Regions from separate parts of the Massilia sp. LjRoot122 genome, predicted to be linked through region 1. Evidence: predicted binding sites of a transcription regulator. Region 1 holds the regulator's gene; the other holds the start of a gene.
What was found. The regulator sigma-54, encoded in region 1, starts transcription at its own class of promoters, with help from an activator protein. The targets are predictions, from matches to a motif close to TGGCANGNAANCTGCTTT.
Positions count from the first base shown of each region.

Region 2: the regulator sigma-54 is predicted to act here: its motif matches at 2,912-2,929, upstream of ACSQ25_RS02235 (pilin).

Region 1 covers NZ_CAXUPB020000001.1:5,092,129-5,097,744, forward strand. The annotation lists gene rapZ (RNase adapter RapZ) at 1-568, shown strand, start outside; gene ACSQ25_RS22410 (enoyl-CoA hydratase/isomerase family protein) at 709-1,794, opposite strand; gene hpf (ribosome hibernation-promoting factor, HPF/YfiA family) at 1,934-2,287, opposite strand; gene ACSQ25_RS22420 (RNA polymerase factor sigma-54) at 2,346-3,818, opposite strand; gene lptB (LPS export ABC transporter ATP-binding protein) at 3,818-4,600, opposite strand; gene lptA (lipopolysaccharide transport periplasmic protein LptA) at 4,597-5,154, opposite strand; gene lptC (LPS export ABC transporter periplasmic protein LptC) at 5,186-5,616, opposite strand, start outside.
Region 2 covers NZ_CAXUPB020000001.1:499,921-505,536, forward strand. The annotation lists gene ACSQ25_RS02220 (DUF2889 domain-containing protein) at 2-565, shown strand; gene sucC (ADP-forming succinate--CoA ligase subunit beta) at 636-1,805, shown strand; gene sucD (succinate--CoA ligase subunit alpha) at 1,824-2,705, shown strand; gene ACSQ25_RS02235 (pilin) at 2,991-3,452, shown strand; gene ACSQ25_RS02240 (LpqB family beta-propeller domain-containing protein) at 3,529-5,616, opposite strand, start outside.

The DNA.
Region 1 (5,616 bases):
CCCGCTGTCGCACGAACTGCGCCCGGGCGAAAACCCGGCTTCGCGCCGCACCCTGATCGAATGCATCGCCGAGGAACGCGAGCGCCTGTCGGCGATCGAGAACCTGGGTCACGTGATCGACACCTCGGAACTCTCGGCCAACAAGCTGCGCGCCTGGGTGAAGGAACTGACCGACATCGAACAGGCGCCGCTGACCTTGTTCTTCGAATCCTTCGCCTTCAAGGTGGGCGTGCCGCTGGATGCCGACTTCGTGTTCGACGTGCGCGCGATTCCCAACCCCTACTACGACCTGGCGTTGCGTCCCCTCACCGGCAAGGATGCGCCCGTGATCGCCTTCCTCGACGCGCAGCAGAGCGCCCTGGACATGCTGGAAGACATCCGCGCTTTCGTGGAAAAGTGGCTGCCCTCGTTCAAGACGGACAACCGTTCCTATCTCACCGTGGCGGTGGGGTGTACCGGCGGGCAGCACCGCTCGGTGTACATGGCGGAAAGGCTGGGGGCTTACTTCGGGAAGAGCGAGCGGGTGATCGTTCGGCATCGGGAGCAGCCCAAGCACGCTACGGTGTAATTAGCACCACCAGCTTTCAAACCGTCGTTCCGGCGAAGGCCGGAACCCAAGTTCGTTGCGTGCCTTTATCGTCCAGCGTAGCCGCTGCGCACGCAAACTTGGATCCCGGCCTGCGCCGGGATGACGGATCGAGCGTTAGCTTAGGAAAGATGCCGCAGCGGGTGCGCGTATTCAGGCCACACCGGCTCGAAGAACCTTGCCACCATCTCCGGCGTCACCTCGTCCAGCGTCGCCGGATTCCATTTCGGCTGGTTGTCCTTGTCGATCACCAGCGCCCGCACACCCTCCAGCACTTCACCGTGCTCGAAGTTGCGGCGCACCAGGTTGCGTTCCATGCGCAGGCAGTCCGCCACGTCCAGCGCGGCCCCGCGCAGCAGCAGTTCGCGCGTCACGCACATCATCAAGGGCGAGCGCTGGCGCATCGCCTTCAAGGCCTTCTGCGCGAACGGGTTCTCGTCGCGCGCCAGCGATGCCATGATCGCGCCCACCGTGGCGGCGCCGAAATGCGCGTCGATGACGGCGCGCTGGGCCTGCAGCTCGCTCGCACCCGCTTGCGCGGCAAACTGTGACGCGAAGCTGCGGATCGACGCCGGCAGCTGCGCGCCCGGGGTCGACTCCACCAGCGCCATCAGGCCGGCCAGCTCGGCGCCCGGCACGAACACGTCCGCCAGCCCCACGTAGAGCGCGTCGGCCGCGCCGATCGTCAGGCCAGTCAGGCCCAGGTACTGGCCCAGCTGGCCCGGCGCGTGCGACAGGAAGTGGCTGCCGCCGACGTCCGGGAACAGGCCGATGTTCACCTCGGGCATGGCCATCTTGGTGCGCTCGGTCACGATGCGCAGGCCGCAGTCCGGGCCGCCCTGGGCGATGCCCATGCCGCCGCCCATCACCACGCCGTCCATCACGGCAATGTAGGGTTTCGGGTAGAAATGGATCAGGTGGTTGAGCGCGTATTCTTCGGTGAAGAAATCTTCCAGCAGGGCGCTGCCGCCAGTCGGGCCGACCTGGCCCATCTCGTGGAAGAAGCGGATGTCGCCGCCGGCGCACAAGGCCTTCTCGCTGCTGCTGGTGATGACCACCGCCTCGATGCCCGCATCATCCTTCCACTGCAGCAAAATGGCGGTCAGGGCGCGCACCATGTCGAGCGAGAGGGAGTTCAGGGCTTTCGGCCGGTCGAGCGTGATGACGCCGGTGCGGTTGGCGACGCGGGTCAGGACGGTATCGGTCATGATGGTGTGCTGTGGTCGAAAAGACATGCATTCTACAGAACACCTGCGTAAAACTGGAAGCGTCGAAAAGTAACAAGCGCAGTAAACGCAAAAAGGGCGTCCCCTCAGACGCCCTTGCTGGTGTGCGGTCGCCCGTTATTTACGCGGCGGCGGCTTCTCCGTTGTCCGGAAGGCGCTTGTGCGCCACGTGGTTATGGTCTTGAAGCATGGATTTGTGTTTCAGAACCTGCCTGTCCAGCCTGTCCATCAGCGTGTCGATCGCTGCGTACAGATCCTGCGCCGCGCTTGCCACATGCAAAATCTTGCCCGATACCTGAAGGTTAATCTCGGCCTTTTGCCGCTTTTCTTTTTCGGTGAGGTTATCGATGGCAAGGAACACGTGGGTGTCGATCACGTGATCAAAATGGCGGGTGATGCGCTCGAGCTTATTCTGAACGTATTCACGGATGGCGGGGGTGACTTCGAGATGGTGGCCGCTGATTGTGAGGTTCATACACACTCCTTAGGGAAGGTGCCCTGCCCGCGCCACAAGGTGAGAGTGGGCAGTAGCTTTACAGGGATTTGCGGAGGCTGACGGGCGGAATCTTGAGCGCTTCACGGTACTTGGCAACCGTCCTGCGCGCGATGACCATACCTTGTTCCCCGAGCATCTCCGCGATCTTGCTGTCGGATAATGGGTTCCTAGGGTCTTCTGCTCCTGTCAATTGCGCAATGAGTGCGCGGATCGCCGTCGAGGAGGCTTCTCCCCCCGCTTCGGTGGCGACGTGGCTTCCGAAGAAGTACTTCAGCTCGAACATGCCGTGCGGGGTCAGCATGTATTTCTGCGTGGTTACACGTGAGATCGTGCTCTCGTGTAGGCCTAGTGTATCAGCTATCTCACGCAAAACAAGAGGGCGCATGGCAACCGCGCCGTGGCTGAAAAAGTTGCGCTGGCGCTCGACAATTGCCTCGGCGACACGCAGGATCGTGTCGAAACGCTGGCGCATATTCTTGATCAGCCACTTGGCTTCCTGCAGCTGTGCGCCCATCTGGCTTTCGCTCTTTCCCTGCTTGAGCAGGTTGGCGTACAGGGAGTTCACGCGCAGCTTCGGCATCACGTCCGGATTCAGCGACACCGCCCAGCCGCTCTTGGCGCGCCGCACGATCACGTCCGGCACCACGTAGTCGGACACGCCCGCGCCGAAGGCCGCGCCGGGGTGCGGATTGCACTGGCGGACCACGGCCTGCACTTCGCGCAGGTCTTCGTCGTCGCAGTCGAGCGCCTTCTTCAGCTTGGTGTACTCGCGCTGGGCGAACCAGGTCAAATACCCCTCGACGATCTTCAGGGCCAGGCGCCGCGTTACCATGGGCACGCCCGGCATACGGCGGATCTGCAGCGCCAGGCACTCGGCCGCGCTGCGCGCGCCGACGCCGACCGGATCGAGGCTCTGCACCAGCGCCAGCGCGCAGCGCAGCTCGTCCATCTCGATCTCGAGTTCTTCCGGCAGGCGCGCATGGATCTCGTCGAGCGGCTCTTCCAGGTAGCCGTTGTCGTCGAGCGCGTCGATCACCAGCTCGGCCAATGCGCGGTCGCGCTGGGTGCAAGCGCACATGCGGATCTGTTCGGCCAGGTGTTCGCGCAAGCTGATGCTCCCGGCTTCCAGCTGCGGGCGGCCATCCTCGTCGTCGCCGCTGCGGGCGCCGCCGCCCTCGCCGCCCCAGTCGCTGTCGGCCTCGCCGCGCTCGCCCTCGCTGCCGCCCTCATCGAAGCCCTCGCCTTCCGCCTTGGCGCCTTCTTCGGCCGCCGGCTGCGGCGCCGGCGCTTCGCCACTCGCCGGCGCGCTGTTGATGGCGCCGTCGGCCAGCAGGCGCACCGAGCGGTCGAGCGGATCGTCGAGCCGCTCGAGCAAGGGGTTGTCGTGCAGGATCTGCTCGATCTCCTGGTGCAGTTCGAGCGTGGACAGCTGCAGCAGCCGGATCGACTGCTGCAGCTGCGGCGTGAGCGCCAGGTGCTGCGAGGTGCGGAGCTGCAGGGATTGTTTCATTACATCCTGAAGTGTTCGCCGAGGTAGACGCGCCGCACGTTTTCGTTGGCGATGATGTCGTCAGGCCGGCCCGAGGCCAGCACCGCGCCCTGGTTGATGATGTAGGCGCGGTCGCAGATGCCGAGCGTCTCGCGCACATTGTGGTCGGTGATCAGGACGCCGATGTTGCGCTCTTTCAGAAAGCGCACGATGCGCTGGATCTCGATCACCGCGATCGGGTCGACCCCGGCGAATGGCTCGTCCAGCAGCACGAAGCGCGGATTGGTCGCCAGCGCGCGCGCGATCTCGACGCGGCGCCGTTCGCCGCCCGACAGCGACAGCGCCGGGTTCTCGCGCAGCTTCTCGATCTGCAGCTCGGCCAGCAGGGTGTCGAGGCGCTCGTTGATCTGGTCCTTGCTGAGCGGCTTGCCGTCCATGCGCTGCAGTTCCAGCACGGCGCGGATGTTGTCTTCCACCGTCAGCTTGCGGAACACCGAGGCTTCCTGCGGCAGGTAGGACAGGCCCAGCACCGCGCGCCGGTGGATCGGCAGGCTCGAGATGTCGGTGCCGTTGATGTCGATGGTGCCGGCGTCCGAGGGCACCAGGCCGACGATCATGTAGAAGGAGGTGGTCTTGCCGGCGCCGTTGGGGCCGAGCAGGCCGACCACTTCGCCGCACTCCACCTGCAGCGACACGTCGCGCACCACCAGGCGCTTGCCGTAGCTCTTCTGCAGGCCCTTGACGATCAGGGTGCTGCAGCCCTCGCCCGCCGAGGTCATCGCCGCCGTCATGGATGCCGTCATTGCTTGGCACCTTCTGCCGGCGCCGTGGTGCGGCGCGGCGCGATGATCAGGGTGCCGCGGCCGCCGCCCACCTTGCTGGCGCCGCTGGCGTCGTTGCGCACCTGCGCGACTTCGCGGCGGTTGTCGTAGGAGATGAAGGGGCCCTTGATCTCGTTGGTCATGCGGCCGCTCTCCAGCTCGCGCACTTCGGCGGCGGTGAACAGCTTCACCAGTTCGGCGCGCTCGTCGTATTCGATGCGCTGGGCCTGGCCCTCGACCCACAGGTCGGGACCGCCGTCGCGCTTCTGGCGGAAGGTGGCGGTCTTGCCGTTGTTCGCGGTAAGGGTCACGCTCATGTAGCCTTCCGGCGTTTCCTTGACCAGGGCGCGGTCGGATTTCAGCACCAGCGTGCCGCGCGTGAGCACGACGTTGCCGGTCAGGATGCGGGTCTGGGTGACCTCGTCCACGTCGAGCGAATCGAAGTTGATCACGGCCTGCTTGAGCGAATCGGCGCGCTCCGCCGAGGCGCCGAAGGCGGCCAGGGTGAGGCAGGCGGCTGCGATGAGTTTTTTCATGTTGCTTGTCCTGGGTTGCACGCGGCGCCGCTTATTCGCGGCGCTGGCGTGGCGGATAGATGATCTGGCCGCGGCTGGCCAGGTGCAGCTTCTGGGTCGCGTTGTTGGCGACCATGCCGGTGCCGGTCACGGTCGCGGCGCCGAGCTGCATCTCGATCGGCTTGTCGGTCTTGAGGATTTCCTCGTCGGGCAGCACGGTCAGCGCCTGGGTCCGCACGCGCAGCGCTTCGCTGGTCGGCGTGCCCGGACGCCGGATATCGACGTTGCCGAGCAGTTCGACGCGGTGTTCCTCGTGGTGGATGCGGGCGCGCTGGGCGACGATGTCGGTGCGCGGACGGCCCGGCGTCATGCCCTGCATGGCCGGCTGCTCGACCACGGAGACGTCGCCCTCCGGCGTATGCGCCAGGCGCTTGCCCGTCACCACGTAGCTCGGCTTGCCCTCTTCCGTCATGCGCACGAAGG
Region 2 (5,616 bases), 4.6 Mb from region 1:
TATGCCCCTGTCTCCTCCCGTATCGCGCTCGCTCCGGCATACGCGCGCCATTACCGTCGAAGCCTATGCGCGCGACGATGGCCTGTGGGATCTGGACGCCAGTATCCGCGACGTCAAAACCCTTGACATCCCCCTCCCTTCCGGCACCCGTCCGGGCGGGACGCCCGTACACGACCTCAAGCTGCGCGTCACCATCGACCGCAAGCTGACCATCGTGGACGCCGAAGCTGCCTCCGATTCCGTTCCGTATCCCGGTTTCTGCGAGACGATAGGCCCTGCTTACAAAAAGCTGGTCGGTCTGTCGCTGATGAACCACTTCCGGCTGCACCTGAAAGACCGCCTCACGGGCGTGCTCGGTTGCACCCACCTGACCGAATTGGCCCAGGTGCTGCCCACGGCAGCGCTGCAGGCCTACGCCGACGACGTGTTCGACACCCGCGGCGGCGCCGACGACAACTCGGCCGAACGGCCTTTCGAGCTCGACCGTTGCCATGCGCTGCGCAGCGACGGACCGGCCGTGGCCACCTACTATCCCCGCTGGTCGATCAAAGCAGTGTCGGGTTAGCATTCGCTGTTTGTCATTTTTTGTAATTCAACCGTATTTCTAATTCAGTAATAGAAGAAGGGAAGCCAGCATGAAAATCCATGAGTATCAAGGCAAAGAGATCCTCCGAAAGTTCGGAGTGACCGTTCCGCGCGGCATTCCGTGCATGAACGTGGAAGAGGCGGTCAAGGCCGCTGAAGAGCTGGGCGGCCCGGTCTGGGTCGTCAAGGCGCAGATCCATGCCGGTGGCCGTGGTAAAGGCGGCGGCGTCAAGGTTGCCAAGTCGCTGGAACAGGTCAAGGAATACTCGGACCAGATCATGGGCATGCAGCTGATCACGCACCAGACCAGCCCGGAAGGCCAGAAAGTCCGCCGCCTGCTGATCGAAGAAGGCGCTGACATCAAGAAGGAACTGTACGTGTCGCTGGTCACCGACCGCGTCACCCAGAAAGTCGTGATGATGGCCTCGTCGGAAGGCGGCATGGACATCGAAGAAGTCGCGCACAGCAACCCGGAAAAGATCCACAACGTCGTGATCGAACCGTCGGTCGGCCTGACCGATGAGCAGGCAGACGACGTCGCCCGCAAGATCGGCGTGCCGGAAGCGTCGATCGTCGACGCCCGCACCAACCTGCAGGGCCTGTACAAGGCGTACTGGGAAACCGACGCATCGCTGGCCGAAATCAACCCGCTGATCCTGACCGGTTCGGGCAAGGTCATCGCTCTGGACGCCAAGTTCAACTTCGATTCGAACGCCCTGTTCCGTCATCCGGAAATCGTCGCCTACCGCGACCTGGACGAAGAAGATCCAGCTGAAGTCGAAGCATCGAAGTTCGACCTGGCTTACATCTCGCTCGACGGCAACATCGGCTGCCTGGTGAACGGCGCCGGCCTGGCCATGGCCACCATGGACACCATCAAGCTGTTCGGCGGCGAGCCGGCCAACTTCCTGGACGTCGGCGGCGGCGCGACCGCAGAGAAGGTCACCGAAGCATTCAAGATCATGCTGAAGAACCCGGGCCTGAAGGCCATCCTGGTCAACATCTTCGGCGGCATCATGCGCTGCGACGTGATCGCCGAAGGCGTCATCACCGCATCGAAAGCTGTCTCGCTGCAAGTGCCGCTGGTCGTCCGCATGAAGGGCACCAACGAAGACCTGGGCAAGAAGATGCTGGCTGACTCCGGCCTGCCGATCATCGCCGCAGACACCATGGAAGACGCAGCGAAGCAGGTCGTTGCCGCTGCCGCTGGCCAAGCCTAATTCGCGAAGGAAATAAAAATGTCGATTCTGATTAACAAAGACACCAAAGTCATCACCCAAGGTATCACCGGCAAGACCGGCCAGTTCCACACCCGCATGTGCCGCGACTACGCGAACGGCCGTGAAGCCTTCGTGGCAGGCGTGAACCCGAAGAAAGCCGGCGAAGATTTCGAAGGCATCCCGATCTACGCATCGGTCAAGGAAGCGAAGTCGGAAACCGGCGCCACCGTGTCGGTGATCTACGTTCCGCCGGCAGGTGCTGCCGCCGCGATCTGGGAAGCCGTCGAAGCCGAGCTCGACCTGGCAATCTGCATCACCGAAGGCATCCCTGTCCGTGACATGATGGAAGTCAAGGACCGTATGGCCAAGGCCGGTTCGAAGACCCTGCTGCTGGGCCCGAACTGCCCAGGCCTGATCACCCCGGACGAGATCAAGATCGGCATCATGCCGGGTCACATCCACCGCAAGGGCCGTATCGGCGTCGTCTCGCGCTCGGGCACCCTGACCTATGAAGCAGTCGGTCAGCTGACCGCACTGGGCCTGGGCCAGTCGTCGGCAGTCGGCATCGGCGGCGACCCGATCAATGGTCTGAAGCACATCGACGTGATGCGCATGTTCAACGACGATCCGGATACCGACGCAGTCATCATGATCGGCGAGATCGGCGGCCCGGACGAGGCGAACGCTGCTCAGTGGATCAAGGACAACATGAAGAAGCCGGTCGTCGGCTTCATCGCTGGTGTCACCGCGCCTCCGGGCAAGCGCATGGGCCATGCCGGCGCGCTGATCTCGGGCGGCGCCGATACCGCGCAAGCCAAGCTGGAAATCATGGAAGCCTGCGGCATCACCGTCACCAAGAACCCGTCGGAAATGGCTCGCCTGCTGAAGGCCATGCTGTAATCTGACCGTTTCATGGTCGACGAAGACGGGGAGCTGAGGCTCCCCGTTTTTATTTGCTGCCTGACCTGACAAATTGCGTTACGTAAACTGTCCACTGACAAAAATTGCTAAGCTCAAGTGACAAATTTTGTCCCTGCTCAAGCCAAAACTTGTCCTGGCACGCTGTTTTGTTATCTCCGCACTAATAAAATCAGCATTTTTCGGGCTGGCATACCACTTGCATATAAGAAAGCGTGGCAACAAGCAGTAACCCAATCACCTGATACACCACCTGGAGAGATAGACATGAACTTCAAGCAAATGCAAACCAAAGCACAAGGCGGCTTCACCCTGATCGAACTGATGATCGTCGTCGCGATCATCGGTATCCTGGCAGCCGTCGCAATCCCGGCCTACAGCGACTACACCGCGAAAGCCAAAGTCAGCGAAGCCTCGTCGATCTCGCAGCCGGCCCGCCTGGCCATCGCACAGGCATTCAACGAAGGTAGCCTGTCTACCTCCACGACTAACACCACCCTCGGCCTGCCGGCTGCAACTTCGATCACCAGCTCGTACGTCACCTCGGTTACCGCTGCGGGTACCGCCGCAGACAAGGGTACCGTCACCGTTGTCATGAAGGGCACCAACAACGCCGGCATCGACACCAAGAAACTGGTCTATCTGATCACCTGTGTCGAAGGTGCACAGTGCACCACGACCTACGACGCATCGACCGACGTGACCGAAAAGTACCGTCCGAAGCTGTAATCGTCTGACCGTCATGCCGCCCTGGCATGACAATGACAAACAGCCCGCTGCATAGCGGGCTGTTTGCTTTTCAGGCTTAGCGCGCCGGCTGCGGCTGCAGATACCGATCCAGCCACTTCACCACCGTGTGATGCCATTGCACCGAGTTGGCCGGCTTGAGCACCCAGTGGTTCTCGTCCGGGAATACCAGCAGCTGGCTGTCGATGCCCTTGCGCTGCAGCGCCGTGAAGGTCGACAGCGCCTGCGCCGTCGGAATCCGAAAATCGAGGTCGCCCTGGATCACCAGCATCGGGGTCTTCCACTTGTTCACGTGATGGACCGGATTGAAGCGCTCGTGCTTGTCCGGCACCGCGAAGTAGGCGCCGCCGTTTTCCCAGTCAGTGAACCATTGTTCCTCGGTCGAGTAGGCCATGCCGCGGCTGTCGAAGACGCCGTCGTGGTTGACCAGGCAGCGGAAGCCGTCGTTCCAGTTCCCAGCGATCCAGTTCATCATGTAGCCGCCGTAGGACGCACCCAGGGCGCAGCTGCGTTCGCGGTCGAGCCAGGGGAACTTCTTCACCGCCGCGTCCAGGCCCTTGCGCAGGTCCTCGAGCGGCTTGCCGCCCCAGTCGCCGCTGATCGAATCGGTGAACTTCTGGCCGTAGCCGGTCGAACCATGGAAGTCGATGAACACGGTGGCATAGCCGGCGCCCGCATACACCTGCGGATTCCAGCGGTAGCTCCAGCCGTTGCCGAAGCTGCCCTGCGGGCCGCCATGCACCAGGAAGGCGACCGGATACTTCTTGCCCGGTTCGGCATTCCAGGGTTTCATCACGTGGCCATACACCGTCTCGCCATTGGCACCGGCAAAGCTGAACTGCTCGTACTGGCCCCAGCGCACCTCGGCCAGGCGCTCGGCGTTCAGCGTCGTCAGCTGCGAGGGCTGGCTGCCCAGCTTCATCGCGAACAGCTGCGCGCCGGAGGCCAGGTTGGCCTGGGTGTAGGCGACGGTATCGCGGCGGACGTCGAAGGCGCCGACCGCGCCCTTGCCGGTCAGTGCGTCTACCCGTCCGGTGGCGACGTCGATCGAGAACAGGCGGTGCTGGCCCAGGTCTTCGGCATCGACGATCAGCGCCTTGCCGTCGGCGCGCCAGTGCAGGCTGCCGGCCGAGCGGTCCCAGTCGGCGGCCAGCTTGCGTTTTTGGCCGCTGGCCACGTCCATCAGCATCACCTGGTAGCGGTCGGCCTCGAAGCCGGGGCGCGCCATTGCCAGCCAGGCGAGGGTGCGGCCGTCCGGCGAGTACACGCCCTTGGTGTCCCAGGCCGGATTATCGGCCGTCAGGTTGCGCGGCGCGGCGCCGCCCGCGGCCGGCACGGTGTACAGGTCGAAGTTGGTCGACCAGGCCTCGGTCTTGCCGGCGATGCGGGCGGCGAACACGATGGTCTTGCCGTCCGGGCTGAAGCGGAACTCCTCGCGGTCGCCGAAAGGCTTCGAAGGCACATCGCCATCGAGCACACCTGACAGGCTGACTGGCGCGCTGCTCAGCTTCCCGCCGGCATCGAGGGGCGCCGAGAACAGCACGTTGTTGCGGCCGTCGCTCCAGGTATCCCAGTGGCGCACGAACAGGCGGTCGTACAGCTTGCCGCTGGCCTTGTCCTTTTCCTCCGCATCGAGGCGCTGTTTGGTGCAGGCGAGGTCGGCGCAGTCGCGGAACACCGACAGGCTCATCGCCACCCGGTCTCCCGTGGGAGACACACGGAAACTCTCGACGTCGAGCGGCAGGTCGGTGACTTTCACCGGCTCGGCGGCTTTGCCTCCTGCCAGCGGCAAGCGCCACAGCTGTGACGAGCCCGAACGGGTCGACAGGAAGTAGACGGCGTCGCCCGAGGGCGACCACTCCGGCTCGGTGCTGCTCGAGGCGTGATTGGTCAGGCGTTGCGGCACCGGCTTGGCGGCGCGCAGGTCGACCAGCCAGAGTTCCGTGTGACCGCGATTCTTGCTCATGTCCGTGCTGCGCACGGTGTAAACGACGCGGCTCGCGTCAGGCGACACGGCCGGGCTGCCCACCCGTTCCATGTTCACCAGGTCTTCCACGGTAAAGCCGCGCGGTGCGGCCATTGCGCTCGTGGCAGCCAGGGTTGCCACTGCGATTGGTAGCAAGCGCAGCAGGCTCGGCAAACGAAG